Regions from separate parts of the Sporosarcina sp. Y1004 genome, predicted to be linked through region 1. Evidence: predicted binding sites of a transcription regulator. Region 1 holds the regulator's gene; the other holds the start of a gene.
What was found. The regulator NrdR, encoded in region 1, represses ribonucleotide reductase genes. The targets are predictions, from matches to a motif close to AACACNATATATNGTGTT.

Region 1 (16,620 bases):
TTACAGCATTCTCTGAAGGCCCTTTCGTACTCCAGAATTTGAAACACCGTGTTTCATTTGCAAGTTCACCGAGCTCTACCTGTAGTGCCAGTCCTTTTTCTTGAAAAACATCTGACTGTTTCTCTCTGTTATTTTGGATATAAGAGTCAAGCTCACGCTGCATGGAAAATAGTTTAGTAAGTTGCATAATATAACCTCCAAATTATTTTAAATTATTGAAACCTTTTAGTGGGTTCACCCGTAGATAATAGTATGTATTAAATAGTAAGGGGGATCTGTTATGCCATTGCTGATCCGGTTTATCATTATTGCTTTTATCATTTATTTATTTTATCGTGGAATCCGTTATTTGACTGATCCGAAGCGTAAGCTGGATGATGCATATGCGGTAGAGAAATATTATTTCTACGATGATGTGAAAAATGTGCGAAAGAACTTTTTCATTACCTATAAAGGCGCAATGTTTGAAGGCGAAAAGTATTTAGGGACAACAAATGATTCGTTTGAGGTTGTATCTATTTTTGTCTGGGTGAAAGATGAAACAAAACTTCAAGGTTTTACGAAAGATGATTTCCATTTCATATCTGCCGAAATTCTTTCCAACTATCCAAAAGCCGATATCAGTTGGAAAAAACCCATAGAAAAACTCATGAATTCGCACTAAAAGCCCGTGTTTTGGACGGGCTTTTTCTTATGCTTCCACCATGCCCGGCAAGTGAACACCCAGAAGATACAGTATTCCGATGCCATAGATAATCGCCAGCAAGAGAAATCCCACCCGAAATGATGTATGTCTTGTCTTATGGCGGAACGCCTGCATTCCGAAGTAAGCGCCAATACCTCCCCCTAGTAAGGCAAGTGTCCATAAATTCTTTTCAGGAATTCGTTGTCCTTTCCTTTTCGCCTGTCGTTTATCATAACCCATTGCAAAGAATGCCCATATAGACATGATTGCAATCCAGCCTAGAATTGTTGTTTGCAAGTCCATTTCCCCCTCTGCTCTTTCTTTCCTTCTATTTTACACGGTTTCGCAGTTGTAAAGGAATAATAATACGTTAATAAATAAATAACATAAAAATAGCCGCCTCGCATCCGAATTATCTCCGGATTACTTGGCGGCTGTTATTTATATTTCTTATTTTGCGATTGATTTTTTAGCTGCACTTGCAAGTTGCGCGAACGCTTGAGCGTCAGTCACTGCAAGATCAGCAAGCATTTTACGGTTAACATCAATGCCAGCTACTTTCAAGCCGTGCATTAGAGTGCTGTAAGAAAGACCGTTGATACGTGCAGCCGCATTGATACGTGTAATCCAAAGTTTACGGAATTCACGTTTCTTCTGACGACGGTCACGGTATGCATAGTTGAATGATTTCATTACCTGTTGGTTTGCTACCTTGTAAAGTCTATGTTTTGAACCAAAGTAACCTTTTGCTAATTTCAATACTCGATTACGACGCTTGCGCGTCACTGTTCCACCTTTTACGCGTGGCATAGTTCATTACCTCCTGCTTTTCTGTCCGATTGTGTTTTGATTTATTTCATGTAAGTGATCATTTGACGAATACGTTTGAAATCGCCTGAAGAAACGAGTGCAGCTTTACGCAGATGGCGTTTTGCTTTCGTCGGTTTGTTTGCAAATAAGTGACTTGTGTAAGCACGGCCACGTTTCAGTTTACCAGAACCGGTTTTTTTGAAACGTTTCGCTGAACCGCGGTGAGTTTTCATTTTTGGCATGTTCTGTTCCTCCTAAATCTTTCATTGTTACTCTTTTTCAGCAGTCGGTGCAAGCACTAGGAACATGCTTCGACCTTCCATCTTCGGTCGTTGTTCAACCGTAGATACATCTTTGCACGCTTCTGCGAAACGGTCAAGGACACGCTGTCCGATTTCCTTGTGCGTAATCGCACGTCCGCGGAAACGGATGGAAGCTTTTACTTTATCGCCTTTTTCAAGGAATTTAATAGCATTCCGTAATTTTGTTTGAAAATCATGTTCATCAATCGTCGGACTTAACCGAACTTCTTTAAGAAGAATGATTTTCTGATTCTTACGGACTTCGCGATCCTTCTTCTGTTGCTCAAACTTGAACTTTCCGTGGTCCATGATACGAGCCACTGGGGGTTTCGCTGTTGGAGCTACAAGGACAAGATCCAAATTCGCAAGTGCAGCAATTTCTAGTGCCTCAGTGCGTGTTTTGATTCCGAGCTGATCGCCGTTGTGATCAATAATGCGCAGCTCGCGGGCACGGATGCCCTCATTAACGTACATGTCTTTGCTAATAGTAATCCACCTCCGGATATTTCACGAATACATGGTTTGGGTATACCGTCCGGTTCGGGCGGCCCCACAGATCCATCCAATAAAAAAAGGTAGACAAATTGGATTTGTCTACCCGCGTATGTGTACGTGCTGATGCACGGCACTTCACTCATGTTTTAACCTGTCAACAACGTTTTTGCGTCGAACAGGTGAGAAGCGGGTAGCCTCTTCTTATACCACAAACTGTATTCAGTCATTACTAACCTTATTTACTTTATCACGAGATGATTAGAGTGTCAACTACTTTACTTATACTTTACTTACTTCGCTTTGAAGTTTTGCAAGAAAATCGCCAAACGGAATACTTTCCGAGTTCTGCTCTCCGTATTTACGAACATTCACTTCTCCCGATTCAACTTCCTTATCGCCTAGAACTAGCATATAAGGTACTTTTTGCATTTGAGCTTCACGAATTTTGTAACCGATTTTCTCTTCACGACTATCAATATCAACTCGGAATCCAGCAGCAACCAATTTTTCACGAACGCCATCCGCATAATCGAAATGCGCGTCAGGGGAAACTGGAATTACTTCAACTTGAACAGGTGCCAGCCAAGTTGGGAAAGCGCCTTTATATTCTTCAATCAGGAATGCAACAAAACGTTCCATTGTGGAAACGACACCGCGATGAATAACTACCGGACGATGTTGTTTTCCATCTTCACCTACATATGTCAGGTCAAAACGCTCAGGAAGCAGGAAGTCGAGTTGAACTGTTGACAATGTCTCTTCCATACCAATTGCTGTTTTTACTTGTACATCTAGTTTTGGACCGTAAAATGCAGCTTCCCCTTCTGCTTCAACATAATCAAGTCCAAGTTCATCCATCGCTTCTTTTAGCATTGTTTGGGCACGATTCCACATGGCGTCGTCGTCAAAATACTTTTCCTTATCTGCTGGATCGCGGTATGAAACACGGAATGAGTAATCCTCGATATTGAAATCTTTATAAACGTCTATAACAAGTTGAACTACTTTTTTGAACTCGTCTTTAATCTGATCGGGACGTACAAAAATATGTGCGTCGTTTAGGGTCATTCCTCGAACCCTTTGTAATCCTGATAATGCACCTGACATTTCATAACGGTGCATCGTACCAAGTTCAGCAATTCGGAGCGGCAAGTTTCTATAAGAATGAATACTATTTTTGTATATCATCATATGATGCGGGCAGTTCATTGGACGCAGGACAAGGTCTTCATTGTCCATACTCATTACTGGGAACATGCCGTCTTGGTAATGATCCCAGTGACCTGAAGTTTTGTACAACTCTACACTCCCTAAAACAGGTGTATAGACGTGATCGTAACCCAATTTCTCTTCTTTATCCACAATATATCTTTCAATTATTCGGCGAATTGTTGCACCTTTAGGTAGCCACATTGGTAATCCCTGACCGACCTTTTGAGAGTTCATAAACAAATTGAGTTCTTTACCTATTTTACGATGATCCCGCTCTTTCGCTTCTTCTAGTAAACGAAGATGCTCTTTCAACTCATCTTTTTTGAAGAATGCTGTTCCATAAATCCGTTGTAGCATTTTGTTATTTGAATCGCCGCGCCAATAAGCGCCTGCAATACTAAGCAGTTTGAATTCCTTTAGTTTCCCCGTAGAAGGAACATGCACCCCACGGCATAGATCGATAAAGTCACCTTGTTCGTAAATGGATACTTGCTCGCCCTCAGGAATTGCTTCAAGAAGTTCTAGTTTATATTCGTCGTCAATCTCTTTGAAACGTTTCCCGGCTTCTTCGCGGGAAACATCATGGCGAATCACTTCGAAGTTTTCAGCAATAATTCTTCTCATTTCTTTTTCGAGTTCAGGTAAATCTTCTGCTGTTATCGGTTCTGGCGAATCAATGTCATAATAAAAACCACTTTCGATAACCGGTCCGATGCCTAATTTCGCATCTGGATACTTACGTTTTACTGCTTGTGCTAGTAGATGCGCTGTACTGTGGCGTAATATTTCAAGCGCTTCCGATGATTGGGGTGTAATAATCGCAATGTCCCCGTCTTCAGTTATAGGTGTTTTTAAATCGATTAATGTATCTCCCAATTTACCGGCTAATGCACTTTTTCGCAATCCTGGGCTAATAGATGCTGCCACGTCTTCAGTAGTTGTACCTTGTGGATATTCTTTTACTGCACCATCCGGAAATTTCAAATTCAACATTTTTGTCATAATTAAGCACTCCTCTAATTTATTATTGAACAACAAAAAAAGCCCCATCCCTGGAAAGGGACGAAGCTTTAGCTCGCGGTTCCACCCTTCTTCCTTCAATTCAGTCCCATGAATTGCATACGTGGCCAGTAGAAATGTACCAGCATACTTCAGTCCAGGCTGTGCTTTTTCGCACTGCTTAGAATGGCTTATGACTGAAACATCTGTCCGTTGATGCCAAACAAATAGACACTAAAATGATGAAGCTTGACGTCGGGTAACGGACCGGATTCCGTCATCGGTTACTGTATAGTTCACCGATGCTGCTCTGAGGGGGTAAATCATCCGTCCAACCTTAGGGGCTTCCAGCCATTGACCCCGTTCTCTATAGGTAGACGATAGGATTGTTGTCCTCTTCCATGCATTTCAGATTATTAATTAAAATTGAGTATACGTTGAATGCGCAATAAATGCAAGTCTATTTTATTGAATACTTAAGCAATCTCCAAATACATCTGTGGCTTAGAAGAATTTGACTTTTCTAACCCGTTTTATGGTGATTATTTCCTGGGTAAGACAATTTGCCGCCTAGGTTGTGTAAGCTATATCATTTTTGTGTTTTTTCCGTGCAAAGATAAAAAAGAGCACGCATAGTCTAATGTTGAACGGGAAACCTACTAATACTAACTAATATGAACGGAGGAATTTCTATGATTCCAAAAAAATATATATATGGATAAAGCAAAATATGTTATTTACATTTTGTTAGTTATCGTCGTACTACTTTCGGTCCCAAGAATCCTTTCTAATGTACTGACAGCTGGCTCCCCAAGGATAGACACTGAGAATCCTATCCCAACTTTCTCAGAAGGCACGGAGAATGATCTTTATAAAAAGATTGTTGCTTACCGCGACCAAAACATTATTGAACCGATTGATGCAAAAATCGACAGAGTATGGAAAGCAATACCAGGGTACAATGGCTTGGAAGTAGATGTTGAAAACAGTTATAAAAACATGAAACTCGATGAAGAAATTGATAAAAGTAAAATTGTTTACAGAGAAACATCGCCAAAAATCCACTTGAACGATTTAGATCCATCTCCAATTTACAGAGGAAACTCCGAAAAGCCAATGGTAGCTTTGTTAATCAATGTCGCTTGGGGTAATGAGTACATTCCGGGTATTCTTAAAACTCTAAAAACGTCCAAAGTAAAAGCAACATTCTTTTTTGACGGAAGTTGGGTTAAGAATAACCCCGATCTTGCTGTAATGATCAATCTCGAAGGTCATGAAATTGGAAACCATGCTTATAGTCATCCTGACCTAAAACAACGTTCCAGAGCTGATACATTGGAAGAATTAAAAAAAACAAACGATATCATTGAGGAAACCTTGGGTATGAAACCAATTTGGTTTGCACCACCGAGTGGAAGTTTCAATCAAGAAACGATTTTAGTCGCCAGTGAGCTGGACATGAAAACCATTTTATGGACGATTGATACAGTCGACTGGAAAAAGCCAGAAACCTCTGAAATGGTTAATCGCATTGTATCGGGCGTAGCGAATGGTTCCATGGTATTAATGCACCCCACAAAACCTGTTTTTGAAGGCCTTGAAACCATGATAAACGAGATCAAGAAAAAAGGATATCAACTAGGTACGGTAAGTGATTTGATGAGCGAAAAACGTATTAATAAATAAATTCCATCAAAAAATAAGAAAGAAACATTTCAATGCTTTTCACATTTTAGTGTTTTCCAATGAATAATAAACTCATTTGAACACATGATATGTGCATGGAGGTGATAATCTTGACGAATAATAACAACAACAATAACAATAACAACAACGACAGAAACCAGAACCGAAATGCTAATCAAAACCGCAACAATAACCAAAATCCAAACGACATGCGTGAAGAGTTTGGAGCTGCATTTGATGTGGATAAGCTGAGAGATCAAAACAACAACAACAACAACCAAAATGAGAAACGTACAAATCGTAACGACAGAAATAATAAATAAATTATAAAGAACTGGCACATGAATTTATTCATGTGCCAGTTCTTTATTTTTCTCGTCTATTTTTCCCTTGGAGCCGTACCGGGCTACTAATCATTCGAATCCTTTCCATGATCCGAGCCGCTTTGACTGCTTCTTTTTCTCCCCGCTGTGTATACGTCAGGTGATCTTCAAGTTCAGCATAATTAAAATTGGAAGTGAAAAAAGTGGGCAACTTTTCTGCCATTCTGAATTGGAGAATTGTTCCTAATACTTCATCACGTGTCCACGCTGACATCGTTTCCGCACCAATATCATCAAGCATTAGCACTTGTGCACCTTTCACAAAATCAATTTTTTCATTGAGCGTGTGATCTTGAATTGATTGCTTCATTTCTCTCAGAAATTCCGGAACGTAAACAGCAACTGTCCGTATTCTACGATTCGCCAATTCATTGGCCAATGCTCCAAGCACGAACGATTTCCCAATTCCAAACGGGCCATAGATGTACAAACCGCGTTCAGGTAATTTTCCAGTTTCATCGAAAACATTCAAAAAGTCTTTCGCAGCACGTACTGCCTTTACTCTACTGTCATCAAAAAACATATCAATATTTTGTAATTTTGCTTCCATAACGTCTTTAGGCATATACATGCTATCAATCATCTTTGTAATATTACGCTGATTGTCATCCATTAACTTGTTGGGGCATTTCATATATTCTACGTCAATTAGCTCGCGAGAGAGTAATAATTTGGGTTCGAAGCCTTTCATGATATTGACACATCCCTCAAGATCGGGACACTTTCCGCAACTGTGGGAAGCGGTGGCATATTCGTATAACTTGCCTAAGCTCCGCTCAACAACTTCGCCATTAACTTCAGTGGAATGATCCGTTAAAAATTGTTGTACCCCTGGACTCTCCATCACTTCTTTTCGCAATTCATCATACCTTGCAGCAAATGCCGGTGATTTCACAACCCGTTTCAGCGTATCGCCAATATGTTCCATTTCACTTCACCATCCCGTCCCCTGTTACGCCTAATTCCTTAAGTAATTTACGACGTTCTTCATCAATAGCTGAAGAAGACTTAACAGGTACATCTGTTTTTGTTTTCTCTTCATCTTTTTTATAAAACCATTCCGGTACTTTTTCTTCACGTGCAGGTTTTCGTCTTGGCCATGATTTCTGTCCTGTATTCTGACCTTCATTTTTCCACTTCACATACTGATCATGCTCACTCCGTGAAATTTCCATTGCGGTTTTCACAGTTTCCACCTTTTTGCTCATCCAATGGGAAGCTATCCGCTCAGCATAACTGGTCGTTATTTTCCCATCATTACGGTAAAGTACGTATTGCAAGAGGACATTGACGACACCAACGGACAATCCATGAGTATTGATTAGTTTTTCGGCAAGCTTCACATCTACCGATACCGGCTCTTTTCCTATAAAATCACGCAGCATTTCAATTGGTGCCGTATTTTCAAGATAATGTACCAATTCTTCTTCTTGCGACAATACTCCTGTTTCAGGCTTAGGTGGTTCTTTCGCATACACTTTATGTAAGACTGGTGCTTCTTTTGAAACGTTCATTTTATAAAATTCAGCAGCTGATTTACGTAATCTGTCCTCTGGCAACATAAGATCTTCATCAAGTGCCATCATAATAACTTTTTGCATATCTAATGGCGTCAGCGAATAAAGGAATGCGAGTTTTGCAATTGATTCCTTTGAAACAGAAGATAATGAAGCTTTAGGGACCATTTGTTCAGATAACCCCGAACGAAGCAGGTCGAAATCAAAGTCGGAATGCAAGAATGGAACACCTTCCGATTCATTCCGTCCGATAAACTGCTGGTCCTCGCCCACATCCAAGCTATGACCCTGTTGTACGGGTGTATACACATCCAAAAATGTACGTGAAACATCTTCAAATCCGAATTCATTAACACTTTCTATCGCAAAACGACTACGTAGATTTCGGTATGCCTGTTCCCCAATTTTGCTAAACAAGAATGTCGACAATAATGGATCTAGAAAAAAAGCTTTGGCATCCAGTGGAGGAAGCAGTTCGTAAACAAATAATCTTGCATCCCCATCTTTCTTCTTGTACGTACGCAGCAAACCAATTGCTTCAAGAGAAATCCTGGCCTCGAAAACAGGTCCTAGCGGCATCGTCAAAATGTTCATTAGATGGTAATGATTATATTCACGATCATCCTCCCGCTCCGCATCCGCCCACAATGTCATAAACAGACTCATTGCTCCAGGACCAATCAGTGGCTGATAAAATAAGGTGAGGAGTTGGCGATCATAATCCGAAAATGGCTGCGTTAACCGAATCTTGTATGCATCAACTGGTTGTAGCTCTTTATAAAGTGGTGCCATTGCAACTCTACTTCCTATCTAAATGGGATACGTTATTTTTTAGTTCGCTTTTGTAAGTTTTGCAATTCTTCTATGAAAACCGTGATGTCTTTATATTGGCGATAGACCGAAGCAAATCTGACATATGCGACTTCATCAACTTCAGAAAGTCGTTCCATAACCATTTCTCCTACATCATCGGAATTAATCTCTACGACACCTGCACTTCTCAATTCTTTTTCAATCGAAGTAACAATGTTTTTCAAGTCTTCAAGTTGGACCGGACGTTTTTCACAAGCACGGATTAGTCCTCTGAGTACTTTTTCCCCACTAAATTCTTCACGTGACTCATCCTTTTTCACGACAATCAGTGGTGTTTCCTCAACTTTTTCAAATGTCGTGAATCGGAACGCGCATTGTTCACATTCCCTGCGACGTCGGATAGATTTATTCTCCTCGGCAGGTCTGGAATCGACGACCCGGGTGCCATTGTATTGGCAAGCTGGACATTTCATAAGTTGGTTCCTCCGATTTTTCTTAGATAATAACTTAATTATAACAGAACATGTCCCAAAAAATCAGAATGGAGGGGAAATATCATTGGACAAACCAAAAAAGCGTCCTCCTAATCATATTATATTGATTAGGAGGACGCTTGCTATTTATGATTAAACCAGCGCATCTTTTTTTAATGCAGCAGCTACTTTTTTCGTTAAATCAACAACACGAGCAGAGTAACCCCACTCATTATCATACCAGGCAAGCACTTTCACTTTACGATTAGCCATAACCATTGTTGAGAGGCCGTCAATGATAGCGGAGTCCGTTGTTGTATTGAAATCGATGGATACAAGTGGCTCTGTCGTAAGACGAAGGATACCTGCCATAGCCCCAGTTGACGCCTTTATAAACGCGTCATTAACCATTTCTACTGTAACATCTTGCTTTAAATCCACAACTAGGTCAACTAGTGAAACATTAGGCGTCGGTATCCGTAGAGACATCCCGTGAATTTTCCCTTCCAATTCAGGAAGTACAAGCGCTAATGCTTTTGCAGCCCCAGTTGACGTAGGAATGATAGATTGCCCACATGCACGTGCGCGACGAAGATCCTTGTGCGGATTATCCAAGTTTTTTTGATCGTTCGTGTATGCGTGTACAGTCGTCATTAACCCATTTTCGATGCCGAATGTATCGTTGAGTACTTTAGCTACAGGAGCTAAACAGTTTGTCGTGCAGCTAGCATTTGAAATGATATCATGTTTTTTAATATCGAATTTATCTTCGTTGACTCCCATTACAATTGTCACATCTTCATTTTTACCTGGAGCAGAGATAATGACTTTTTTTGCTCCAGCTTCAAGGTGAAGTGCAGCTTTGTCTCGGGAATTGAATTTACCAGTCGCTTCGATGACAATATCAATACCGAGTTCCTTCCAAGGCAAGTTAAGCGGATCGCGGTCAGAAACGATTTTCACTCGTTTTCCATTGACGACAATTGCATTTTCTTCTGCAATCACTTCACCATCAAATGTACCATGATTCGTATCGTATTTTATAAGATGAGCAAGTGTTTCTGATGGATACGTTGCATTTATCGCAACAATTTCCACATCTTCTTCTCTAATCATTTGACGGAAAACCATCCGTCCAATTCTTCCGAACCCGTTAATCGCAATAGAAGTAGTCATATATAGATCCTCCAATATGTATGTTATACAATACGTGTTTATTCGCTCATTAGTATAACACATATTAATTCAGAAAAAAGCATATTAACTATTTATTACGTTTTTCATCTATTCAGATAATGATTATGGTTGCGCATTCCAATCTAATAGTATCGCATCAAGCTGTCGCCCCGTGTGCTCTACTGTCTCATTATTGTGTAATACCGCATCTGCACCCAGTTCCTTTTCTTCCATTGAAAGCTGAGATTTGATTCGTGCATTTGCTTCTTCTTCCGATAACACATTACGCGCAATAAGCCTTTGTTTCTGGATCTCTGGAGTTACGGACACGACTATGATTCTATCCACAAAGGATTGTAGTTTACTTTCAAACAAAAGCGGGATATCCAGTATGACTGTATTTGAGCCTGCTAAGACCCAGTGCTCTTTTTGTCTTAGCATCTCTTTTCTAATAGCAGGGTGCATGATTCCATTTAATATTCTGCGCTCATCTTCATGTCCAAAAATACGCGCGCCCAGTTTTTCTCGATTTAGAGATCCATCCTCATGTACTATATCTTGTCCGAATACGCGGACAATCTCCATAAGGACCGGACTCCCCGGCTCCACTACCAGTCGTGCTATTTCATCCGCATCTACTATAGGGTAACCTTTTTTCTTCAGCATAGCGGAAACAGTGCTCTTTCCACTTGCAATACTGCCAGTTAATCCGATAATCATAGCTTAGAAGGCCTCCTATCAATCATTTCTGGCATTTTGGACAATAAACGGATGTCCTGCTAGCAATTTTCATACTCTTAGTAGCTGTGCCACAAACAGGGCAAACTTTCCTACCATACATTTTAAGCCGATCCTGCATTGTTCCTGCTTCACCATTAATATTACGGTAATCTGAAATGGAACTCCCGCCTGCATCGATACTTTCCTGTAAAATGGCTACGATTTCATCGAACAATTCGTTTTTCCGTCTTAAGCTTATCCGTTCCGCTGTTCTACCAGGATGAATGTGCATCTTAAACAGCGCTTCTGTTGCATAAATATTTCCACATCCCGATAACACCTGACCATCCATGATGACTTCTTTAATTGGTTTACAAGCATATTTCGGAGTTGAAGCACACTCAAGAAAGTGAAGGCGCGCTTCGGAAGCGAAAGGCTCAGGCGCCATTTTCAATAACGGCGGATGATCCGCTTCACATCCGAGAAGCCGTAATTCTCCAAAACGACGAATGTCTGAGTAGACAAGCAATCCTCCATCTTCCAGTTTGAAGATAACGTGCACATGTTTGCGGAATTTCGCTTCCGTTATCTCTTCTACCGTGTTGACAGTGAACCAGGCTCCTGTCATACCCAGATGACTGACCAGGAGACAAGTTTTACTGTTTTTCGTTAAATGAAAATATATATATTTACTTCGACGCGTAACATCTAAAATGGTCATTCCAGCCATTTCTAAAATGAAATCTTCAGTTGTAATTCCCTTTATCACAGCTTCTTTACCTAGTTGTTTAGATTTAATGACCGTCTCTGAAACAATCGCTTCTTGGATAGTCCTTCCTCTCGCAATAGGTGCGAGTGCCCGGACGACCCCTTCTACTTCTGGCAGTTCAGGCATTTTCTTACCTCACTTCGTTTCGTACCAGGATAATCCAAACGCCCAGTCCACTTTTAATGGTACGTCAAGTGCAATTGCGGATTCCATCACTTCAGGTACGATTTCCTTTAATTTTTCAATTTCATTTTCCGGTGCTTCAAAGATAAGTTCATCGTGCACTTGCAAGAGCATACGTGTCTGCATGCCTTCCACTTCAAGGCGTTTAGCCATTTCAATCATAGCTTTCTTAATTATATCTGCCGCACTTCCTTGAATCGGTGTATTCATGGCTGTTCGTTCTGCAAAACTTCTTAAATTGAAATTCGAACTTGTGATTTCCGGTAAATAACGCCTGCGGTTCATGAGCGTCGTCACATAGCCTTTTCTTTTCGCTTCTGCAACGATATCATTCATATACTGTTTGACACCTGGAAAACTACTGAGATAGGTGTCAATAAATTTAGCAGCATCTTTTCTCGTAATGTCGAGGTTTTGTGAAAGTCCGTAATCACTAATACCATATACAATCCCAAAGTTGACGGCTTTGGCTGCCCGCCGCATATCTGAAGTCACGAGGTCTTTTTCAACGCCGAATACATCCATTGCTGTTTTTGTATGAATATCTGCACCTTCGTGAAAAGCTTCAATCATTTTTTCATCCTGAGACATATGTGCAAGTACACGAAGTTCAATTTGGGAATAGTCGGCAGCAAATAAGTACCAGCCCGGTTCAGAAGGAACGAACGCTGCACGTATTTTCCTTCCTTCCTCAAGTCGTACAGGAATGTTTTGCAAATTGGGATTAATGGAACTTAGACGTCCTGTTGTTGTGAGTGCTTGTTGGAATCGGGTATGAATTTTTCCATCTTCATGAATCTCTTTCAATAACCCTTCAATATATGTTGAATTCAATTTACCAAGTTGACGGTAATTTAAAATATGGCTGATTATCTCATGTTCACTTTCGAGTTTCTCAAGCACATCAGCTGCTGTTGAATAGCCAGTCTTCGTCTTTTTAATCGGCGTAAGCCCAATTTTTTCGAAGAGAATGACGCCTAGCTGTTTAGGTGAATTAATATTAAATTTCTCTCCTGCAATTTCATAAATAGTTGTTTCAAGTGTAGCAAGTTTCGCCGATAACTCAGTTCCTATAGTAAGGAGTGTCTTCCTGTCGACCATAACGCCTGTAGTTTCCATTTTCCCTAGAATGGCTGCAAGCGGCAGTTCAAGTTCATGGTAAAGATCATATTGGTTGTTTTCTTTTAATTTTTCTTCAATCTCTGCATGCAGTTTCCAAATCGCTTGTGCTTTTCTGCCAGCATGATCAGCAATCACTTCTGTTGCAGGAACCGCTTTCTTAGCACCCTTTCCATAAATCACCTCATCCTGTTCGACTTCTGTATAACCGAATTCACGGGTAACAGAGGCCACGTCAGTGTAATTTGTTGAAGGGTTGACGATGTATGTGGCAAGTAATAGATCGAACTGGAAACCTTCTGCATCCAAACCAAGCCCCGCGAGTGAGGCGAATGCCGCTTTGGAATCAGATGTGTATTTTAACTTGTCCGTCTTTTGTAGCCACTGCTTGAACGCTTCACTGTTCTGTGCAACTTCAACTGGGACGAACAGAATGTTTTTTTCATCTGCCAAACTTATACCTAGAATCTGCGCAGTCAGATAATTGTCGTCCATCATTTCGACATGGATTGCCATCTCATTTGACAAATCTTTTTCGAACAGCTCGGAAACGATTGTAACCTCAATAGCTTTTTTCGGCTCCTCTGCCGCTTGTGGTGTGATTTTATCGAGGAGCGTTTTGAATTTCAATTCGCTGTAAATACTAATTACTTCTTCCATATCAGGGCCGTCATATGCAAGATCATTTATTGAGACTGTAATGGGAGCATTGACTTCGATTGTCGCGAGGTCTTTACTCATAAATGCCTGCTCTTGATTTTCAGTTAAATTCTGATTCAGTTTTTTTGCAGTAATATTTCCCAGTGATTTGTATACATTTTCGATGGAGCCATATTCAATCAATAATTTAAGCGCTGTTTTTTCGCCAACTCCCGGAACACCGGGAATGTTATCTGATGCATCACCCATTAGTCCTTTCATGTCGATAATCTGATGTGGCTCAATCCCATACTTCTCCATCACGTGATCAGGCGTATATTTTTCAATATCCGTCATCCCTTTTCGGGTAATGAACACCGTTGTATGGTTGCTTGCTAGTTGCGTTAAATCCTTATCCCCCGAAATGACTACAATTTCAGAACCATCCGCATCGCCTTTTTTACTTAGTGTTCCGATAATATCATCTGCTTCATACTGATCAAGTTCGTACTGTGGAATTTTGTACGCATCAAGAAGCTTGCGCAAATAGGGAAATTGCTCGGACAACTCGGGTGGTGTTTTTTGTCGTCCGCCTTTATATTCTCCGAATGTTTTATGCCTGAACGTTGTTTTTCCAGCATCCCATGCAACTAATATATGCGTAGGTTTTTCTTCCTCTAAGATATTTTGTAACATCATTGTAAAACCATATACTGCGTTCGTATGGATTCCGTTATCATTTGTCAATAAAGGCAATGCAAAAAATGCCCGGTATGCAAGACTGTTTCCGTCAAGTAATACAATTTTCTTAGTCGTCACGTACGCTCCACTCCTATTCAAAACACGTCATCTTCATTCATCTTACACGAGGGCAAGAAGAATTGAAAATGACGTGTTTTTTAGTAAACCTCGGCTCTCTCTCCATATGACAAGTCATATGGAGCTTGTTGCAGGTTATTCGTTCTTACTTAATCTAGATAGCCTGTCAATACTTTGGCGTATGGGGAATCAGCAGGGATGATGATCATTGTGTCCTCACCAATTGTTTTCGTATACGATTGAAGTGTGCGATACAAATTATAAAACTCTGGGTCTTTTGAAAATGCATTATTATAAATTTTTGCCGCTTCGGATTCCCCTTCCGCATGGATGATTGCAGCTTCCTTTTTCGCAGTTGCCAACATTTCCTGAACTTCACGGTCTGTCTCCGCTTCAATCCGACGTTTATCTGCATCCCCTTGTGATAAATAGGATTGTGCAGTCGACTGACGTTCGGAAATCATCCGTGTATAAATCGACTGTTCATTTTCTTCAGGTAAGTCGATACGCTTCATACGGACATCCACAACTTCGATACCGTAGTTCCCTTCAGCCAAAAACTCATTTACCCGCTTCGTCACACGATCATTCATACTACCTCGGGAAGAGTTTTCATCATTTACGACATCTACATAGTTCAACTGACCAAGTTCAGTCCGAACAACAGAGTAAATGAATTCCCCCAACCGCGATTCGGCATTTACAATATTCCTCGCGTTTGAAATCATTTTTCCAGGATCTGTGATTCTCCAAACTGAATAGTTGTCAATGATAATACGTTTCTTATCCTTTGTATTGATTTCCTCTTCAGATACGCTATAACTCATCAAACTCTTAGGAAGAGTTGTGACACTTTGTATGAACGGTATTTTCATGTTCATCCCCGGTTCATGAACAATGCGCTTAATTTCCCCAAATTGGCGGACGACTCGGTATTCATCTTCTTTAACGACGAATATATTGGCGATTACTATGACCATTAATGCAAATAGTGCAGTGAGGATAAGCGTCAGTTTCGCATATTTTTTTATTTCAAGCGGTGCTTTAGGTGTAACAGGTGTACCTGTTGCTTTGGTTGCTTTAGATGCTTTCTGTTTTGCACGCTGTCTTTCCAGGAATTTTTCCTCGATGGATTTAAATGGATTATCGTCATTCGCCATCAGTTTCCATCCCCTTCCGTTTTCGGTTCAGCTGGTGGAGGTGTTGTATTCTCCATTTGCTGTAATGGAAGATATTTCACCGTTTCGCCTGAATCGTTCATAATATAGATTTTTGCTTTCGGCAATACTTGTTCGAGTGTTTCAATGACAAGTCGCTGCCGCGTGATTGCTTTATTCTTCGAGTATTCTACAAGTAAATCATTGAAGAGAGCCACATCACCAAGGGCTAGCTCGGTACGCGCCTTCTTTTGCCCGATTGCATTCGACTTGATGGCATCGACTTCCCCGATTGCTTCATTTTTCTTTTGGTTTTTATATTTTTCAGCTTCGTTCGTCTTCGTGTTTTTCGTTTCGCGTGCATCCGTCACCGCTGTGAAGGCGGCACGGACTTCGGCATTCGGAAGTTCGACATCTTGCAGCTTGACGCCTTGTATGGCAATGCCGATATCATACTTATCGATGAGTGTCGCAAGCAGTTCACGTGTCTGTGCTTCAATTTCCGCTTTCCCATCCGTCAGTGCGGCATCTATCGTCGAATTACCTATGATGGAACGGATAGATGCTGAAGTTGCGTCATGGAGAATTGCCTTCGGATCTTGCGCATTGAATAAATACTTCTGCGGTTCAGTGATTTTCCATTGAACAACCAGATCAGTAAGC
Region 2 (16,620 bases), on a different contig from region 1:
CCAATTGCTGTTCCATCAATCCGTTTGTCAGTCATCATGGTTCCTCCAAACAATCCAATTATTTTTCTTCGAATTTCGATAGTACGCCATTTACAAATCGGCCTGATTTTTCATCGCCAAATGTTTTACAAAGTTCGATTGCTTCATTTATTACAACCCTGTGTGGTACTTCTTTATTGTATAGCAGTTCATAGACAGCGATTCGTAAAACGGTCCGTTCGATTTTAGGGAGGCGGTCCAAAGACCAATTTTCCAGCTTTTCGGTAAGGACTTCATCAATCTCTTCCTTATTCTCTACAGTACCACGAACAATTTGTTCATAAAACCGGTTCACCGGCTCTTCAATAATATAAGTGATTGCCTCATTTATACTCAGTTCTGTATTATCAAGCTGAAAAAGTGTTTGTACAGCTTTTTCGCGTGCTTCTCGTCGTTTCATAATATTATTCTCCTCCACTACCGTATCTCTAGGGCATTATCATAGCATAAGTTGGTTGTCCAGATACAGTAAGACAATTTGAAAAGCATCATCCGATAGAATGATGCTTTTCAGATCATACGGTTTCGGTTCCAGCTTCAATCTGAATCCCTGTAATATGAACATTGACTTCTGTTGTTTCAAGGGATGTCATGTGGAATATTGCATGACGTATTTGTTTTTGGATTTCCAATGCGATTGCGGGTAAAGAATATCCATACTCGACAACACAATGAACATCGATCATCAAACCTTGTTCAGTCCATTCCGTTTTGACTCCCTTACCATGATTCACTTTTCCAAACTTCTCCGCAACACCTGTTGCAAAGTTTCCTCTTGTGTATGCAACGCCTTTTATTTCTGTCGTCGCAATACCAATAATTACTTCAAGAACTTCAGGAGCAAGATGGACGTGTCCAAGTTCACTGCTTCCCGATGGAGCCAATCCAACCAATGTTGGAATTGTTTTATCAGACATCCAGATTCTCCTCTCCGTTAGTTCATAATTGTGTACTTTTCAAGGAATTTTGTATCAAAATCGCCAGACTTGAAAACTTCGTTATCCATAAGGTTCAAATGGAATGGGATGGTTGTATCTACGCCTTCGATGATGAATTCATCAAGTGCCCGTTTCATCCTTGCTACAGCTTCCTCCCTAGTGTCGGCATGAACAATCAGCTTTGCAACCATAGAATCGTAAAATGGTGGAATGGAATAACCTGTATACATCGCCGAGTCTACCCGAACACCAAAACCGCCCGGAGGCATATACATCGTAACCTTACCTGGTGAGGGCATAAAGTTTTTCGATGGGTTTTCTGCATTAATACGACACTCAATAGACCAGCCGTTGATTTTAATATCAGTTTGACGATAGCCCAATTTTTCACCTGATGCAATTTTAAGTTGTTGCTGAACTAAATCGATACCCGTAATCATTTCTGTTATCGTATGTTCTACTTGGATACGGGTGTTCATTTCCATGAAATAGAACTTTTGATTGATATGATCAAAAATAAATTCAACCGTACCTGCACCTCTATAATTCACGGCTTCCGCCGCTTTGACAGCTGCTTCCCCTAAAGAGTGACGAAGTTCAGGTGTCAGCGCTGGTGAAGGTGCTTCTTCTAATAACTTCTGCATTCTTCGCTGAATGGAACAATCCCGCTCACCTAGATGAATCGTGTTACCGTATTTGTCGGCTAGTATCTGAACTTCAACATGACGGAAAACTTCAATGAATTTTTCAAGATAGACACCTGGATTACCGAAAGCAGCAGCAGCTTCTTTTTGTGTAATTTTGATTCCACTTACCAGCTCTTCAGCATCCCTCGCAACACGAATCCCTTTACCGCCTCCGCCTGCCGTTGCTTTGATGATGACCGGAAAACCAATTTCTTCAGCGATACGGAGGCCTTCTTGCTCATCAGCTACGATTCCCGTTGAACCTGGAACAATCGGAACGCCAGCACTCTTCATAGTTTCACGAGCTACGTCTTTCGTTCCCATCCTCGAAATTGAATCTGCGGTCGGACCTATAAATTCGATATTGACCTCTTCACAAAGTTCCGCGAAACTTGCATTTTCCGCCAGGAAACCATATCCCGGGTGAATGCCATCACATCCGGTAAGTTTTGCGACACTAATAATATTGGAAAAGTTAAGATAACTGTCTTTAGATAACTTTGGACCGATGCAATAAGCTTCATCAGCCAATTCAACATGCAGAGCATCCTGATCAGCTTCAGAATAAACTGCAACTGTCTTCATGCCAAGCTCTTTACAAGCTCGGATTATACGAACTGCAATTTCACCACGGTTTGCAATCAACACTTTCTTCATACGTTACTCCCCCTTCAATTAGCTTTTACGAGGAAGAGGGGCTGGCCATATTCTACGAGTTGCCCGTCTTTTACGAGAATCTCAACAATTTCCCCAGAAACTTCCGCTTCAATTTCATTGAATAACTTCATTGCTTCTACGATACAAACGATTGATTCAGCTTTCACCTTATCGCCAATCTGTACATACGCCGGTACTTCCGGTGAAGATGCAGAATAGAAAGTACCAACCATTGGTGAAATAACTTTGGTCAATGATGAATCGTCCGATTGTGTTGCAACTTCAGAAGTAGTTGGCGACTCCTCTGGAAGTAAACTTACCTCTACTACTGGTTGCGCCGGTTTTTCAGCAACTACTTGCTGAGCAGGTTGTGCTGCTTCAACTACTGAAGTGGAATGCTTAGTACTTCCTTTTTTTAATTCCAGTTTTGCACCATCTAATTCATAAGAAAATTTTTCAATTGAAGATTGATCAATTAGTTTAATAATTTCACGGATTTCTTGAATTTTTAGCATGATCGATTCTCCTGACTCCATTTTAATACGTTCTATATCTATTTTAGACGTTTTCACGTCATATTGAAATAGATAAAGGTCATTTCCCTCAAAGTTTGAGGGAAATGATCAAAAGCTGAAGTCATCTTCCAGCTACGAAAAAGATTAATTGGAACACAGAGAGTGCCTGGAAACGCACAGTTATGCGGCATTGTATATTGATTTAGCAAAAAAAAAGACCCTATCCAGGGCCTTCAATTTGTTAGGTTATTCCGAGTCGCCAGTGAAAGAAACTTGAACGACCCTGGCATCTTTCCAACTTGTCATGACGAAATGGGTAATCTCTTCTGCCATTTGTGCTGATTGACCTTCCGAAGAAAGGACAGTGATTTTTACATCACCATCTTGATTGTGTACGAATGCTTCAGGATACCCCAACGCTTTAATTTGTAATTCCATGAGCGCTTCGGCTGATTCTTGTTTATTAAGCATGGCCATCTCATCGAACACTTTGTTTTTTTCCTCTGCCGTATACTCTGAAGATGTCATTTTAGTCAATAACTGATCTTCCATTTTACTTCGCTCATTGCGAACTTCCATCCGCATTTCCTCAAAGAGCAACGCTTCAGCAAATACGGGCGTCGTTTTATCTGTACCATCAGCTTCCTCGTTCAAATTAATAGCTTTGTCCGAGTCCTTAAAAATGGTGATCCCGTCGAACGGCATCGGCGCTTTTTCTTTGATGTAATAGATCGAGATGACTGCAACCAGGCTTAGCAATGTCAAAAACCATACTGTTCTTTTATTCGTTTTCATTAGTGTTCCCCCTTTTCTCCATTTCAACGATGACGATTCGGTATTCGGGTAGCTGAAGTACAGTAGACAAGATCTTGGATAGTTCGTTTTTCATCTTGAAATCTTCCGCGCCTTCTGCAACGACTAGAATGCCTTGCAACTGATTTCCTTTTGTAGTCGATGCTTTGGATATTGAAAAGTAATCGGATAGCGGATTTGCAGATTCTCCACCTTCATAATGGGGGTAGAGTAAAACTTCCCCTATTCCCTCAGTTCTCATAAGCGCCTCTTCTAATGCAGCATATTCCCGGCTCTCCTCCTTTTTTTCCTTCCCCCCCCCGATGACATCAAGACTGGAATTGATGAAAATGATGACCAGGAGAACAATCGTCCCGAGGAGGACAGTATGGATTTTCCTTTTTGGTTTTTGCATATCATCACCATTTCCGTTCATTGAGCCGGTTGTACGACCTGTCATCAATGATTCATTTTATGCAGTTTCACGAGAGGCTATGACCAATTATTGTGAAGATTGATTGAATCATCCAGATACCAATTGCAAGTTTAATAATGGGTATGAATTTCTCTTCTGTTTCGTTTGAAAATAATAACAAGATTGTTGCAGATAATAGTGTGATCAGCAGAATTCCAGTTAAAAAGACTCCATTTCCAGCCTCATTTCATCGTAGTAATCAACTTTACAAGGATAATTGAAAATAGTGCCGTGTAGATAAATGCAAAAGCAATAAGAAAAGAGATTGCACATAACACGAATAACGTCCGCCCGATATCATCCAAAATACCCGTGATATCTTCATTTGCAAATGGTTCAATGAGAGCCGCAGTCCATCTATAAAAGAATGCGGTGATTAATGTTTTGAATGACGGAATAAGCGCCACTGTCCAAATTGCAGATATTAGCCATCCTCCTGCAAAAACACTTGCTCCCGATGAATAGCGGCCGATTGTCCCCATACTATCAGTCATGAAAGAGCCGATAAGTGGAACGTTTTGACGAATGAGTTCTTTAATAGGCTCACTCGTCAAACCCGTAAGCGCCCAAGACATCGTGCCTCCCACCGTGATAAAAATTGAATAAGCTGCTACTACTGCCGATACCGCTCCTAGAAGGCTCGTCCGAATTAAATCCGCCATTTTTGTAAAAGGAACGGGTGGAAGTATTCTGGAAACTAAATCTAATATCAATGCTGCAGTCAAAAGAGGAATCAGAACACGTTCTGTCAAAACGATTGCACCATTTGCAAACAGTAGCATTGCCGGTTGGAAATTTAGCATGCTGAATGCTCCGCCTGTAGCGATCATACTGGCTGTCAAAATCGGATAAATGGAAATGAACATCATTGATATGGAATGCGCAATATCCCGAATTAGATTTAAATGTTCAAATGCTGGCTGCAAAGCTACCGTTATTACAATGAATATGAGAATCATCCTCGTCCATTTCGTAAACGTAGGGAATAGGAAATCTACTAGCAAAGCCATAAATGCAGAGATGATGACGATGACAAAGCTTGATAATACGGTTCCGAGTAGCGTTTCTATAAAAGAGATCATGGATGGCCCCGTCCGTTCATTTTGTGATGAGTTTTAATAGTAAATCTATTAGTTTGGATGTCTGTTCCATCCAAAGAGTAAGTATTGCAATCTTTACGGCGAAATGAGCGATTGCCGCTAATGAACCGTAACCTGCTTCAGCGATATGTTTTGCAATGAGCTCAGATAATAAAAAGAGAATGGCGCTGCCAATCAGTAACTTTGCAAATGGTTCCGGTAACGGTTCAAAAAGAGTTAAAAAGTAGATGACGAATGGGAAAACAATGGTGAGAAATATATGAAATAAAAAATAGAGAAAAATAGATGTATACAACAACGGCTGTAATTTGGGTACAGTAAATGAAATGAGGAGGAGAATTAGGAAGACGACAATGGTCTGAACTAAAGTCAGCATCAGACCGACATGGACAACCACTGGAAAAACTCCGTAATTTCCGAGAAGAAAATCCTTAGGAAGCGGAGCATTTCAGCAGTGATGTAAATATAAGCGATGAAAAACAAGAAGAAAGAAAATTCCTTTCTGCCAGTCTGCTCGAAAAAAATATGCAGAAAACCGATGACTAATCCGATACCGGCAACTCGTAGCAAATCATTTAGTTCCATCCGGTGTTCCCCCCATTGCAACATCCTATGTGCTAGAGGTTCAATATATGTAAAAAAGTCATGCCACCCATTTGGGTAGCATGACTTTTCCGATTCTTCGATTGACTTAGTATGTTTCTTTATGCTCTAGAAACGTATTCAGATTCTACTGTGTTGATGATTAGTTTGTCGCCGGTGTTGACGAAGAATGGCACTTGTACGACGACACCTGTTTCCATTTTAGCCGGCTTAGATCCACCGCTTGCTGTGTCGCCTTTAATACCTGGCTCCGTTTCAGCAACTTCTAAAACGACTGTTACCGGCAATTCAACGCCAAGTACCTCATCTTTAAAGAGAATAATATGAACTTCCATGTTCTCTTTCAAAAACTTCAATTCGTCTTCAATTTGTTTTTCAGGAAGTTCAATCTGCTCGTAAGATTCATTATCCATAAAGATATGTTCGTCTCCATTTGCGTACAAGTATTGCATACGGCGGTTATCGATTTGTGCTCTAGCAACTTTTTCTCCGGCACGGAATGTTTTTTCATTGACGTTACCTGAACGTAGGTTGCGCAGTTTTGAACGTACGAAAGCTGCACCTTTTCCTGGTTTTACGTGTTGGAAGTCCATTACACGCCAAATGTCTCCGTCAAATTCAATTGTTAATCCTGTTTTAAAATCGTTTACTGAAATCATAGTATTTCCTCCAATGGATGATAGATTATAAGATAAGTAGTTCTTTTGTTGAGTGCGTTAAACGTTCGTTGCCGTCAACGGTTATGATGATGTCATCTTCAATACGTACGCCGCCGATTCCAGGTAAATATATCCCAGGCTCTACAGTTACAGTCATATTGGGTTCCAGAATCAATTCAGATCGATAAGATAGTCCGGGTCCTTCATGAACTTCCAGACCTATACCATGTCCTGTAGAATGTCCAAATGCTTCGCCATAGCCCATAGACTTAATATAATCGCGAGCAATCGCATCCGCTTCTATTCCTGTCATACCCGGTTTAATCTCTTTTAAAGCAAGTTCTTGGGCATCTAAAGTCACTTCATAGATTTCTTTTAGTTTTGCTGAAGGCTCACCTACAGCAACAGTACGTGTAATGTCTGAAATATAACCTTCATACAAAGCACCGAAGTCTAACGTGACAAAGTCACCCGAATTGATTACTTTATTTGTTGCTACACCATGGGGCAATGCTCCGCGCAAACCGGAAGCAACAATAATAGAGAATGATGATGACGTAGCTCCTTGACTTCGCATGGAAAACTCCAGCTCATTCGATACTTCCAACTCTGTGAGACCCGGTTTGATAAAACCGCAAATATGTGTGAATGCGTTATCTGCAATCTTAGCCGCTTTTTTCAAAATGATAAGCTCATCTTCCGTTTTCACCATACGTAGTTTTTCAACAAGACCCGAGACTGGTTTCAGCTCCGCATCAACTTTTTCATTGTAAAGCTCATAAAGACCGAATGATACATTATCTTTTTCGAAACCGATAGTACGAAGTTTCATTTTTTTCGCCTGGATTGCTACTTCTTCTATGATTGTTGCCGTATGCTGGACGATACGGAAACCTTGAATCTCTTTTTCCGCCTGTTCCGTATAACGAAAATCTGTGATGAATACTGCATCATCAGCCGAGATTAGCGCAAGCCCAGCGGTACCTGTGAATCCTGTCATATAACGACGGTTGAATTCGTTTGTGATTAGCAGTGCATCAATGCCATGTTCGATTAACAGTTCCCGTATTTTTGTCAATTTCACAGTTTCATACCCCTTTTCTCCGGAGAAGAAATGCTTGAAAGGCCAGTTGATATCCGTCAGTGCCAAATCCAGTTAACTGACCGATACAGACCGGTGCAATGACAGACTTCTCTCTAAACGGCTCTCGGCTATGTATGTTTGATATATGGATCTCAATGACAGGCACATCGACAGATGCGATTGCATCACGTAGAGCAATGCTATAGTGTGTAAACGCTCCAGGATTAAAAATAATGCCATCAAGACTGGTGTCACCAGCTTCGTGGATCTTATCGACTAGTGCACCCTCCCAGTTCGATTGGAAGAATGATAGTTCAACATCATGGAGCGACGCAGCCTTGTCTAGTTTACTTTCAACATCTGCTAATGTTTCAGCACCATAAATACCTGGCTCCCTACTACCAAGCCTGTTTAGATTGGGTCCGTTTAGAATAAGTAACTTCACTGCCACACCATTCCCTTCACCGTTATCTTTCCCATTTTAGCATATCGTTCTTTTGTAGCAACTCATTTCACACTTTCATCCGAAAATTTCTTCATAAATACAGCCGTTCCTGTGATAAATCTGAACACAATGGCCATTAACGCTAGGTAAGGTATAGATATCGATTTTATTGCAGCTACAGGACTTTGCGGTGAACCAATTGTCCATTCAACCGCAAAAACAACAATAAACCCTAGAATTAACGCGGTTATAGACGGGGGAATTGATGTAGTGAATGACACGACGAAATACAGAATGGCAAATAACAATGTAAGAGCCATGAAAAGCAAAATCCATTTTATTGAATAATGAGCTGATACGAATATCTGCCATTTTTTTGCCCAGCCGATAGGTGACCAATTAATGAAATTGAATAATTGCAGGAACTTTAGAGCTATCGTTGTGATTAAGGCCCCGATTAGTGCAGTCCATAACAAAGTAATATTCATCATAGATATCCCTCCTATACAAAGTGTCGGGAGGTTTAGAACTTTTTAAACATCATTATGGAGTGTAACTTTATTTTTTAGTATAATGAGTTAATAGTATTTGTTGAATTAAAAGAAAGTGGGGCTAAATATATGAAAAAAGAACAACAGCCTCCTACTTACGGGGGTCAAGCACTAGTTGAAGGTGTTATGTTTGCCGGAAAAAATCATACCATCTCGGCAATTAGGCGAAAGGACGATACAATTGATTATTTCCACCTTCCAAAGGAAAAGAGTAATACTCTGATAAAAATGAAGAAAATCCCATTTATTCGTGGATTTGTTGCATTAATTGAATCTGCTGGAATCGGGTCACGGCATTTAACATTTTCCAGTGACCGCTATGATATTATGCCCGGCGAAGAAATTCTTCCGCCAAAAGAAGAAACCTCCAAATTGGCAATGGTTCTTGGTGTCGCAGCTGTCGGAGTCTTATCTTTACTATTTGGGAAGTTCCTCTTTACACTGATCCCCGTCTTTCTAGCACAAGCACTACAATTTGTTGCACCAGGAAAAACAGCACAAATTTTGCTTGAAAGTCTATTTAAGCTCATTTTGCTATTGACCTATATTTCACTTATTTCTATGACACCGCTCATTAAGAGGGTATTCCAGTACCATGGTGCGGAGCATAAAGTTATCAACACATATGAAAATAATTTGCCCATGACAGTTGAAAATGTTCAGTCACAATCTAGACTCCATTTTCGTTGCGGTAGCAGTTTTATGCTGTTTACGGTAATTGTTGGTATGTTTGTTTATTTCCTTGTACCGGCCGATCCATTTTGGTTTCGCATTGTAAATAGGATTCTACTCATTCCAGTCGTTCTCTGCATTTCTTTTGAAGTCCTGCAAATAACAAATTCGCTTCGCAATGTTCCTATCTTGAAGTATTTAGGCTATCCCGGTTTGTGGCTTCAACTATTGACAACGAAAGACCCTGATGACAAGCAAGTGGAAATTGCAATTGCATCGTTTGAGAAATTATTGCAACTAGAAGAGCATGGTGTTGATGCAATGGGACTTGAAGCAGGGACTGTTCCTGTAATTATTTAAAAGCGGAAGCTGCCGATTATGGCCGCTTCCGCTTTTATATTGCTTTATAACCCGCATTTTAATTGGGCATTACAGTTCGTACATGTATTACAGCCGCCCATTTCTTCGACTGTACCTGTTCTACATACAGGACAAGTATCACCGACTTCAGATCCGATTGTAACGTTTGTCGAACGTAGATCTTGTATTGTATTGACAAGAACAACTTTACGCTGTGCAACTACTTCTTCAACATAGTCGGAATCCATTTCATTCTCTTCAGCTTTTAAGGTCAGGACTTGCGCATCTCGGCTACCATCCACATAGACAGTCCCGCCTTTCGCTCCGCCCTTATAGAGACGCTCATAAACACTTTCAACTTGTTTAACAGTATACCCCCGTGGCGCATTGACCGTTTTAGAAATTGAACTGTCAATCCAACGTTGGATGATGCACTGTACATCTGCATGCGCTTCAGGCGCAAGAGCCATCGAAGAGATAAACCATTCCGGTAAGTTTTCCGGATCTGCAGCTGGATTATTCTTCAAATACTCTTCTACTATTTCAGCTTTCACCTCGATGAATTTACCAAGACGCCCGCTGCGGTAATAAGAAAAGGAGAAATATGGTTCCAATCCAGTACTAACGCCAACCATGGTTCCAGTAGATCCAGTTGGTGCAACAGTTAATAAATGGGAGTTTCTAATACCGTGTTCCAAAATGGACACGCGAATATCTTCCGGCATTTTTTTCATGAAGCCTGTATTGATGAACGCATTGCGCAGGGCTAACGTTTCCTCATCTGTCTTACCGATAAGGAATGGGAAACTTCCCTTCTCCTTTGCAAGTTCGATTGATTCACGATAAGCAGATGTTGCGATCGTTTCAAATACGTTGTCGACAAGGTCGTTGCCTTCAAGAGAACCGTATTCTTTTTCGCAATAGATCAACAGGTCAGCAAGTCCCATTACGCCGAGTCCAACACGACGTTCGCCGAGTGCTTGTACTTTGTTTTCTGCTAGGAAATATGGCGTTGCATCGATAACATTATCCTGCATTCGAACACCAATACGAACTATTTCTTTTAATTTTTCGAAGTTTACTGTTTTTGTCTCTTTATTTGCGACTTCCGCAAGGTTTACAGCAGCTAAATTGCAAACGCTGTAAGGTGCAAGTGGTTGTTCACCACATGGGTTCGTTGCTACAACTTGCTGGCCGTAAGCTTTGGCATTCGTTTCATTGTTGGCATTGTCGATGAAGAAAATGCCGGGTTCAGCGGCGTACGTTGCACAGATGTTAATAAGATCCCAAAGTGCACGTGCTTTGATTGTTCGGTATACACGAACTGCAAACCCTTGACGCTCCCATTCACGGACATCGCCGACTTTATGCCATTCTTCGTTGTATGTAGCCATTTCTTCCGGCGAGTACTTTTCAACAGCTGGGAAGCGCAGGTCATAATCTGCGTTCTGTTCAACTGCTTTCATGAAATCGTCTGTCAATGTGACGGAAATATTTGCACCTGTGAGGAATTCCGCATTTTGTACGGAATAGGTTCCCCCATCACGCAATTTCGTTTCAGCATCTTTCAAGATTGCATCATTGAATCCACCCATACCAGGAATCGTCCGATAGTTCATTATCCCTTGGTACATCGCTTCTTCTTGAGCTGTAAGCGGTTTGAATTTCAGTTTTTCATTTGCTAACTTTTTTATCAATTCATCTTCGGTAGTTTCCACAAGGTAACGGAGGATTCTAGGATTCTGCATTTTTGAGATGATAAATTCGTAAATATCCGGATGCCAATCTGCTAACATGATCATCTGTGCACCACGTCTAGATCCACCTTGTTCGACAAGATGTGTCAATTTAGCTATATCATCGAGCCAAGAAACCGACCCGGATGATTTACCGTTGACGCCGCGTGCAAGTGTGTTACGTGGTCGTAGTGTGGATCCATTTGTCCCAACACCACCACCGCGACTCATGATCTCCATCACTTGTTTGCGGTGATCAGAAATACCTTCACGAGAGTCAGCCACGAAAGGCATAACATAACAGTTGAAGAAAGTCACTTCAGTATCTGAACCAGCTCCGTATAGAACACGTCCAGCAGGAATGAAATTCAATTTCGACAATTGATTGTAGAACTGATCGAACGATTCTTTTCGTCTTGCTTCTGTCGTTTCAACCGAGGCAAGTCCTGTCGCATTACGTTTGGCAATTTGCTCATAAAAAACTTCAAGTGGCTTTTCTAGAACTTCTATCGGTCTTGTAATGATACCTTTTTCCTGCTCAACTGGATTGTCGATCGCTGAACGAAAATCTTTTTCAATCCATATATCTGCTTTTCCACTTTTTTTATCAATTGCAGTGATAAAGCCAAGTCCACGTGCCGGGAATTTCGGATCTTCCTTAACCGTTAGGACGACGAAATCACCAACTTTGAGTGTTTCCTTTTCCGTATCCTTAAACGAATATCTGTCAATCATGACAAGCCGGGATACCCCTTTATGTTCAATATGCATATCATCTGTAATTGGATGCACTTGCGGGAATTTAGAGATATCCGCATTCAGCTGTGCCTTGTCCAAGATAGGTTCCTGGTGTTTTGAAACAATGACCATTAACGCATCCCTCCTTATGGGATATATTCATAAAACAAAACATGTATTTTCACGTAGAACACTACATGTTGTGTTAATTATAATACCTAATATACTACATATTGAAACCTGCTTCAATAAAATAGTTTTTACATTAAACTCCAAATGCTTAATTTACGCATTTCGGAACGCTTAATTCTCGATAAATAGCACCAAAGTTACAGATGTTATTTTCTATATGTCCAGTCATCATTCGCATATTTTTCCCGCTCAATTTCCATTACGAATTCGATTTGCTGTTCTGTTAATTCTAATGGTACAAGTTCCATATCAAGCGCTGATTCGAAACCTCTTGAAAATGCATCTGTACATTCCTCAATTGAAACAGAGCGGTTTATCAGTTTATCTATTGCTACCGCTTTTTCTGGCAAACTCATACGCATTTGTTCGCGGTGTTCTTCCGTTTTAAAGTTAAAGAGAGAAACCAGTTTGTCCACATCAAGACTTAAAAGTATCGCACCGTGCTGTAAAATGACACCTTTCTGTCTTGTCTGCGCGCTTCCAGCAACTTTCTTCCCCTCAACAACAAGTTCATACCAACTTGGTGTGTCAAAGCAGACTGCACTTCTCGGTTTCTTTAAATCATTGTTCTGTTGTTCAGTTTTAGGAACTGAAAATGACGCATCTAAGCCTAAGTTACGGAACCCTTCAAGCAAACCGCCCGAGATAACACGATACGCTTCTGTTACCGTTTCAGGCATTTCGGGATAACTTTCACTAACAATAACGCTGTATGTAAGTTCGTGCTCATGAAGGACACCTCTGCCCCCCGTTGGACGTCGAACGAATCCAAGTCCATTTTTTTTCACTTCACCCATATCTATTTCTCTTTCGACATTTTGAAAGTAACCAATTGATAACGTAGCGGGTTCCCATTCATAAAATCGAAGTACTGGGCCGATTTCCCCTTTGCTATGCCATTCTAGCAGTGCCTCATCCAAAGCCATATTGAACGAAGCACGACATTTTCCTGAATTAATGAAGTGCCAAACCTTTTTTTTCATTCGAATTCTCCCTCCACAACGAATTTCATTTTATCATTCCCATTGAACAAGTGCCACTCAATCTTTATAATGATAAGGTAGAGAGAAAGGGGAAATTTGTTTTGAACTATTATATCCTAGGGGCCGTTGCTCTTATCGTAATCATTTATTTTGTTGTGACGATGCAACGTCTTAAGAAAGCTGTTACAAACTTGACGCAAGAGCAATTTATCGAAGGTTATCGGAAAGCACAACTAATCGATGTGCGTGAGCCCAAGGATTATGATGCTGGTCATATTCTGGGAGCGCGTAATATTCCGTACTCTCAGTTCCGTCAGCGACATAAAGAAATCCGGTCGGACAAGCCCGTTTACTTATACGATCAAAACGGTGGAAAAAGCGCACGTGGAGCCTTACTTCTAAGGAAAAAAGGATATGATCAACTCTTCCACCTGCAAGGCGGCTTCCGTCAATGGACAGGTAAAGTGAAAAGTAAGTAAAATATAAAGTTCTTCCCCTTGGGAGGAGCTTTTTTCAATACTAGAGTATGGAATGAAGCAGCATATGTCATTAAAGAAAACGATTAATTGAGTTCTTTTTCCCAGTACGCTAGACGGCACTCGCATGCGTGTGGGGTCGTTCATTGCAAATAACACCCCACAATTAACCCAAGCGAGTAATCCTCCACTCAGCAATGCTACAGGCCGTTTCAACCGCGCTAATGAAGACCAATTGGACGAAACAATAATCCTTACGAATCAGGGACTTACAGAAACAGCGCAAGCTCTTTACAACAGTTATGCAGACGTTGAATGGGAGAAGTGCTAAACCTCGATTTACTCAAGTTATTCCACCACTGACAATGACAATTCTTCTGGCTAGATTTCCCTTTTATAAACCTCCACTTGCTCTAAATACGCCCACGACAAAAAGGCACAACAGGATTTGCTGTGCCTTTTGTCGATTACTTATTGTTTTATATAGCGCAAAACAGGATTACGTGCCGCCTTCGTTTCATCAAGACGATTGATAACTGTTGTATGCGGAGCATTTTGTACGATTTCTGGATTTTCTTCGACTTCTTTTGCAATTTGGATAAGAGCGTCACAGAAAGCGTCAAGTGTTTCTTTTGACTCTGTTTCTGTAGGCTCAATCATCATGCCTTCCTCAACGTTAAGCGGGAAGTAAATTGTTGGCGGGTGATAGCCAAAGTCAAGCAAACGTTTTGCCATATCAAGCGTGCGCACGCCAAGTTTCTTTTGACGGCGACCCGACAGTACGAATTCGTGTTTACAATGTCGGTTATATGGAAGGTCGAAATAAGGCTCCAATAAGCGCATCATATAGTTTGCATTCAATACAGCATTTTCCGTAACTGCTTTCAAGCCGTCCGGGCCCATTGAACGAATATACGTGTATGCACGTAAATAGATTCCGAAGTTACCATAGAACGGTTTAACACGACCGATTGATTGCGGTAAATTGTATTCAAACGTATAAACCTCATCTTTTTTCACAAGAACTGGTTTCGGCAGGTAAGGAATAAGATCCTTCTTCACACCCACTGGACCTGAACCTGGTCCACCACCACCATGAGGACCTGTGAATGTTTTGTGCAAGTTCAAGTGAACTGCATCAAAGCCCATGTCGCCAGGGCGTGCTTTAGACATAACTGCATTCAGGTTTGCACCGTCATAATAGAGTTTTCCTCCAGCAGCGTGAACAATCTCAGCCATTTCAAGAATTTCTTCTTCAAATAGACCTAGTGTATTCGGGTTCGTCAGCATAAGTGCTGCCGTGTCATCTCCTACATGTCGTTTCAGGTCCTCAAGATCAACAAGTCCGTCTTCACCCGATTTTACTGTAACCGTATCGAAACCGGCAACTGTAGCTGAAGCTGGATTAGTACCGTGTGCCGAATCCGGAACAAGTACTTTCGTACGTTTGAAGTCACCGTTTGCTTCATGGTAAGCACGGATCATCATAAGAGCCGTCCATTCACCGTGCGCTCCCGCTGCTGGCTGAAGAGTCACTTCGTCCATACCCGTAATTTCTACAAGATGCTCTTGCAGGTCATACATTACTTCCAGTGCACCTTGAACAGTCGACTCATCTTGCAGTGGGTGAATATTTGCGAATCCAGGATAACGAGCAACGGATTCGTTGATTTTCGGATTATATTTCATTGTACATGATCCAAGTGGATAGAATCCGGAATCAATCCCGTGGTTACGATTCGAAAGTGCTGTGTAATGACGCATAATATCAAGTTCGGAAACTTCCGGAAGTTCTGCAACTTCCTCGCGAACAAATCCTTTTGGCAATAAGCCGGAAAGGTCAAGTTCAGGCACATCCAGTTCAGGAAGACTATAGCCTATCCGTCCTTCTCTAGTAAGTTCAAATATTAATGCCTGGTTATCTTTATGCATGAAGGGCCTCCATTTCCTGCACAAGTGCATCGATTTCTTCTTTCGTACGCTGTTCAGTCACAGCGATTAGAGCATGGTTTGCAAATTCAGGATACGTCAAACCTAAGTCATAGCCGCCGATTATCCCTTTTGTAAATAATGTTGTATTCACTTCTTTAACAGACTGTTTGCAATCAACGACAATTTCGTTAAAATGCGATCCACTAAATTTAACTTCAAACCCGGCTTTTTCAAATGCTTCCTTCGCATAACGTGTTTTCACAATGTTCTGATATGCAATTTCTTGCGCGCCTATTTTCCCAAGTGCAGTCATCGCAACAGAAGCTGCAAGTGCATTCAGGGCTTGGTTCGAACAGATGTTAGACGTCGCTTTATCACGACGGATATGCTGCTCTCGTGCTTGAAGTGTCAAAACGTAACCTCTGCGGCCCTCATCATCCGTCGTTTCTCCAACAAGACGCCCAGGTACTTTTCGCATCAACTTTTTCGTCACTGCGAAATAGCCACAATGTGGTCCGCCGAAAGATTCTGGAATGCCGAACGGCTGTGCATCTCCTACCGTGATGTCAGCGCCTAGCTTGCCAGGTGGCGTCAGTATTCCAAGTGCAAGTGGATTTGATGATACAACGTACAATCCGCCTTTAGCGTGTGTAATTTCCCCGATTTTTTGAATGTCTTCGATTTGACCGAAGAAGTTCGGGTATTGAACTAAAACAGCGGCTGTATTCTCGTCTATCAATTCTTCCAGCATCGCCATATCTGTTACGCCATCTTTTTGTGGAATCATGACCACTTCGATATTTTGACCTGATGCATAGGAAAGCACTACATCACGAGATTCCGGATTAACCGTCTCGGAAACAAGAAGTTTCTTCCGACGCGTATGTCCAGATGCAAGCGTTCCCGCTTCTGCAAGAGCCGTTCCGCCATCGTACATAGATGAGTTTGCAAGATCCATACCAGTCAGCTCACAAATCATTGTTTGGA

Region 2: AC25Y6_RS01960 (vitamin B12-dependent ribonucleotide reductase) is a predicted target of NrdR. The motif match lies at 12,240-12,257, and genes of this name have one in related genera.

What each region holds. Positions count from the first base shown of each region.
Region 1 covers NZ_JBYHFQ010000009.1:15,922-32,541, forward strand. Annotated here, with positions in the region: gene AC25Y6_RS08360 (dUTP diphosphatase) at 1-187, opposite strand, end outside; gene AC25Y6_RS08365 (sigma-w pathway protein ysdB) at 281-664, shown strand; gene AC25Y6_RS08370 (DUF1294 domain-containing protein) at 692-982, opposite strand; gene rplT (50S ribosomal protein L20) at 1,136-1,495, opposite strand; gene rpmI (50S ribosomal protein L35) at 1,537-1,737, opposite strand; gene infC (translation initiation factor IF-3) at 1,765-2,283, opposite strand; gene thrS (threonine--tRNA ligase) at 2,572-4,506, opposite strand; gene AC25Y6_RS08395 (polysaccharide deacetylase family protein) at 5,218-6,189, shown strand; gene AC25Y6_RS08400 (hypothetical protein) at 6,300-6,512, shown strand; gene dnaI (primosomal protein DnaI) at 6,556-7,500, opposite strand; gene AC25Y6_RS08410 (replication initiation and membrane attachment family protein) at 7,502-8,881, opposite strand; gene nrdR (transcriptional regulator NrdR) at 8,914-9,375, opposite strand; gene AC25Y6_RS08420 (glyceraldehyde-3-phosphate dehydrogenase) at 9,529-10,551, opposite strand; gene coaE (dephospho-CoA kinase) at 10,675-11,271, opposite strand; gene mutM (bifunctional DNA-formamidopyrimidine glycosylase/DNA-(apurinic or apyrimidinic site) lyase) at 11,294-12,166, opposite strand; gene polA (DNA polymerase I) at 12,176-14,800, opposite strand; gene hflC (protease modulator HflC) at 14,950-15,960, opposite strand; gene hflK (FtsH protease activity modulator HflK) at 15,960-16,620, opposite strand, start outside.
Region 2 covers NZ_JBYHFQ010000002.1:57,349-73,968, forward strand. Annotated here, with positions in the region: gene folD (bifunctional methylenetetrahydrofolate dehydrogenase/methenyltetrahydrofolate cyclohydrolase FolD) at 1-35, opposite strand, end outside; gene nusB (transcription antitermination factor NusB) at 59-439, opposite strand; gene AC25Y6_RS01895 (Asp23/Gls24 family envelope stress response protein) at 555-956, opposite strand; gene accC (acetyl-CoA carboxylase biotin carboxylase subunit) at 974-2,320, opposite strand; gene accB (acetyl-CoA carboxylase biotin carboxyl carrier protein) at 2,335-2,835, opposite strand; gene AC25Y6_RS01910 (SpoIIIAH-like family protein) at 3,082-3,630, opposite strand; gene AC25Y6_RS01915 (hypothetical protein) at 3,617-4,087, opposite strand; gene AC25Y6_RS01920 (stage III sporulation protein AE) at 4,285-5,184, opposite strand; gene AC25Y6_RS01925 (hypothetical protein) at 5,201-5,578, opposite strand; gene AC25Y6_RS01930 (SpoIIIAC/SpoIIIAD family protein) at 5,578-5,787, opposite strand; gene efp (elongation factor P) at 5,907-6,464, opposite strand; gene AC25Y6_RS01940 (M24 family metallopeptidase) at 6,490-7,548, opposite strand; gene aroQ (type II 3-dehydroquinate dehydratase) at 7,553-7,993, opposite strand; gene AC25Y6_RS01950 (hypothetical protein) at 8,056-8,484, opposite strand; gene AC25Y6_RS01955 (DUF1385 domain-containing protein) at 8,614-9,576, shown strand; gene AC25Y6_RS01960 (vitamin B12-dependent ribonucleotide reductase) at 9,621-12,182, opposite strand; gene AC25Y6_RS01965 (lipoate--protein ligase family protein) at 12,389-13,225, opposite strand; gene AC25Y6_RS01970 (rhodanese-like domain-containing protein) at 13,387-13,704, shown strand; gene AC25Y6_RS01975 (hypothetical protein) at 13,829-14,032, shown strand; gene gcvPB (aminomethyl-transferring glycine dehydrogenase subunit GcvPB) at 14,173-15,633, opposite strand; gene gcvPA (aminomethyl-transferring glycine dehydrogenase subunit GcvPA) at 15,626-16,620, opposite strand, start outside.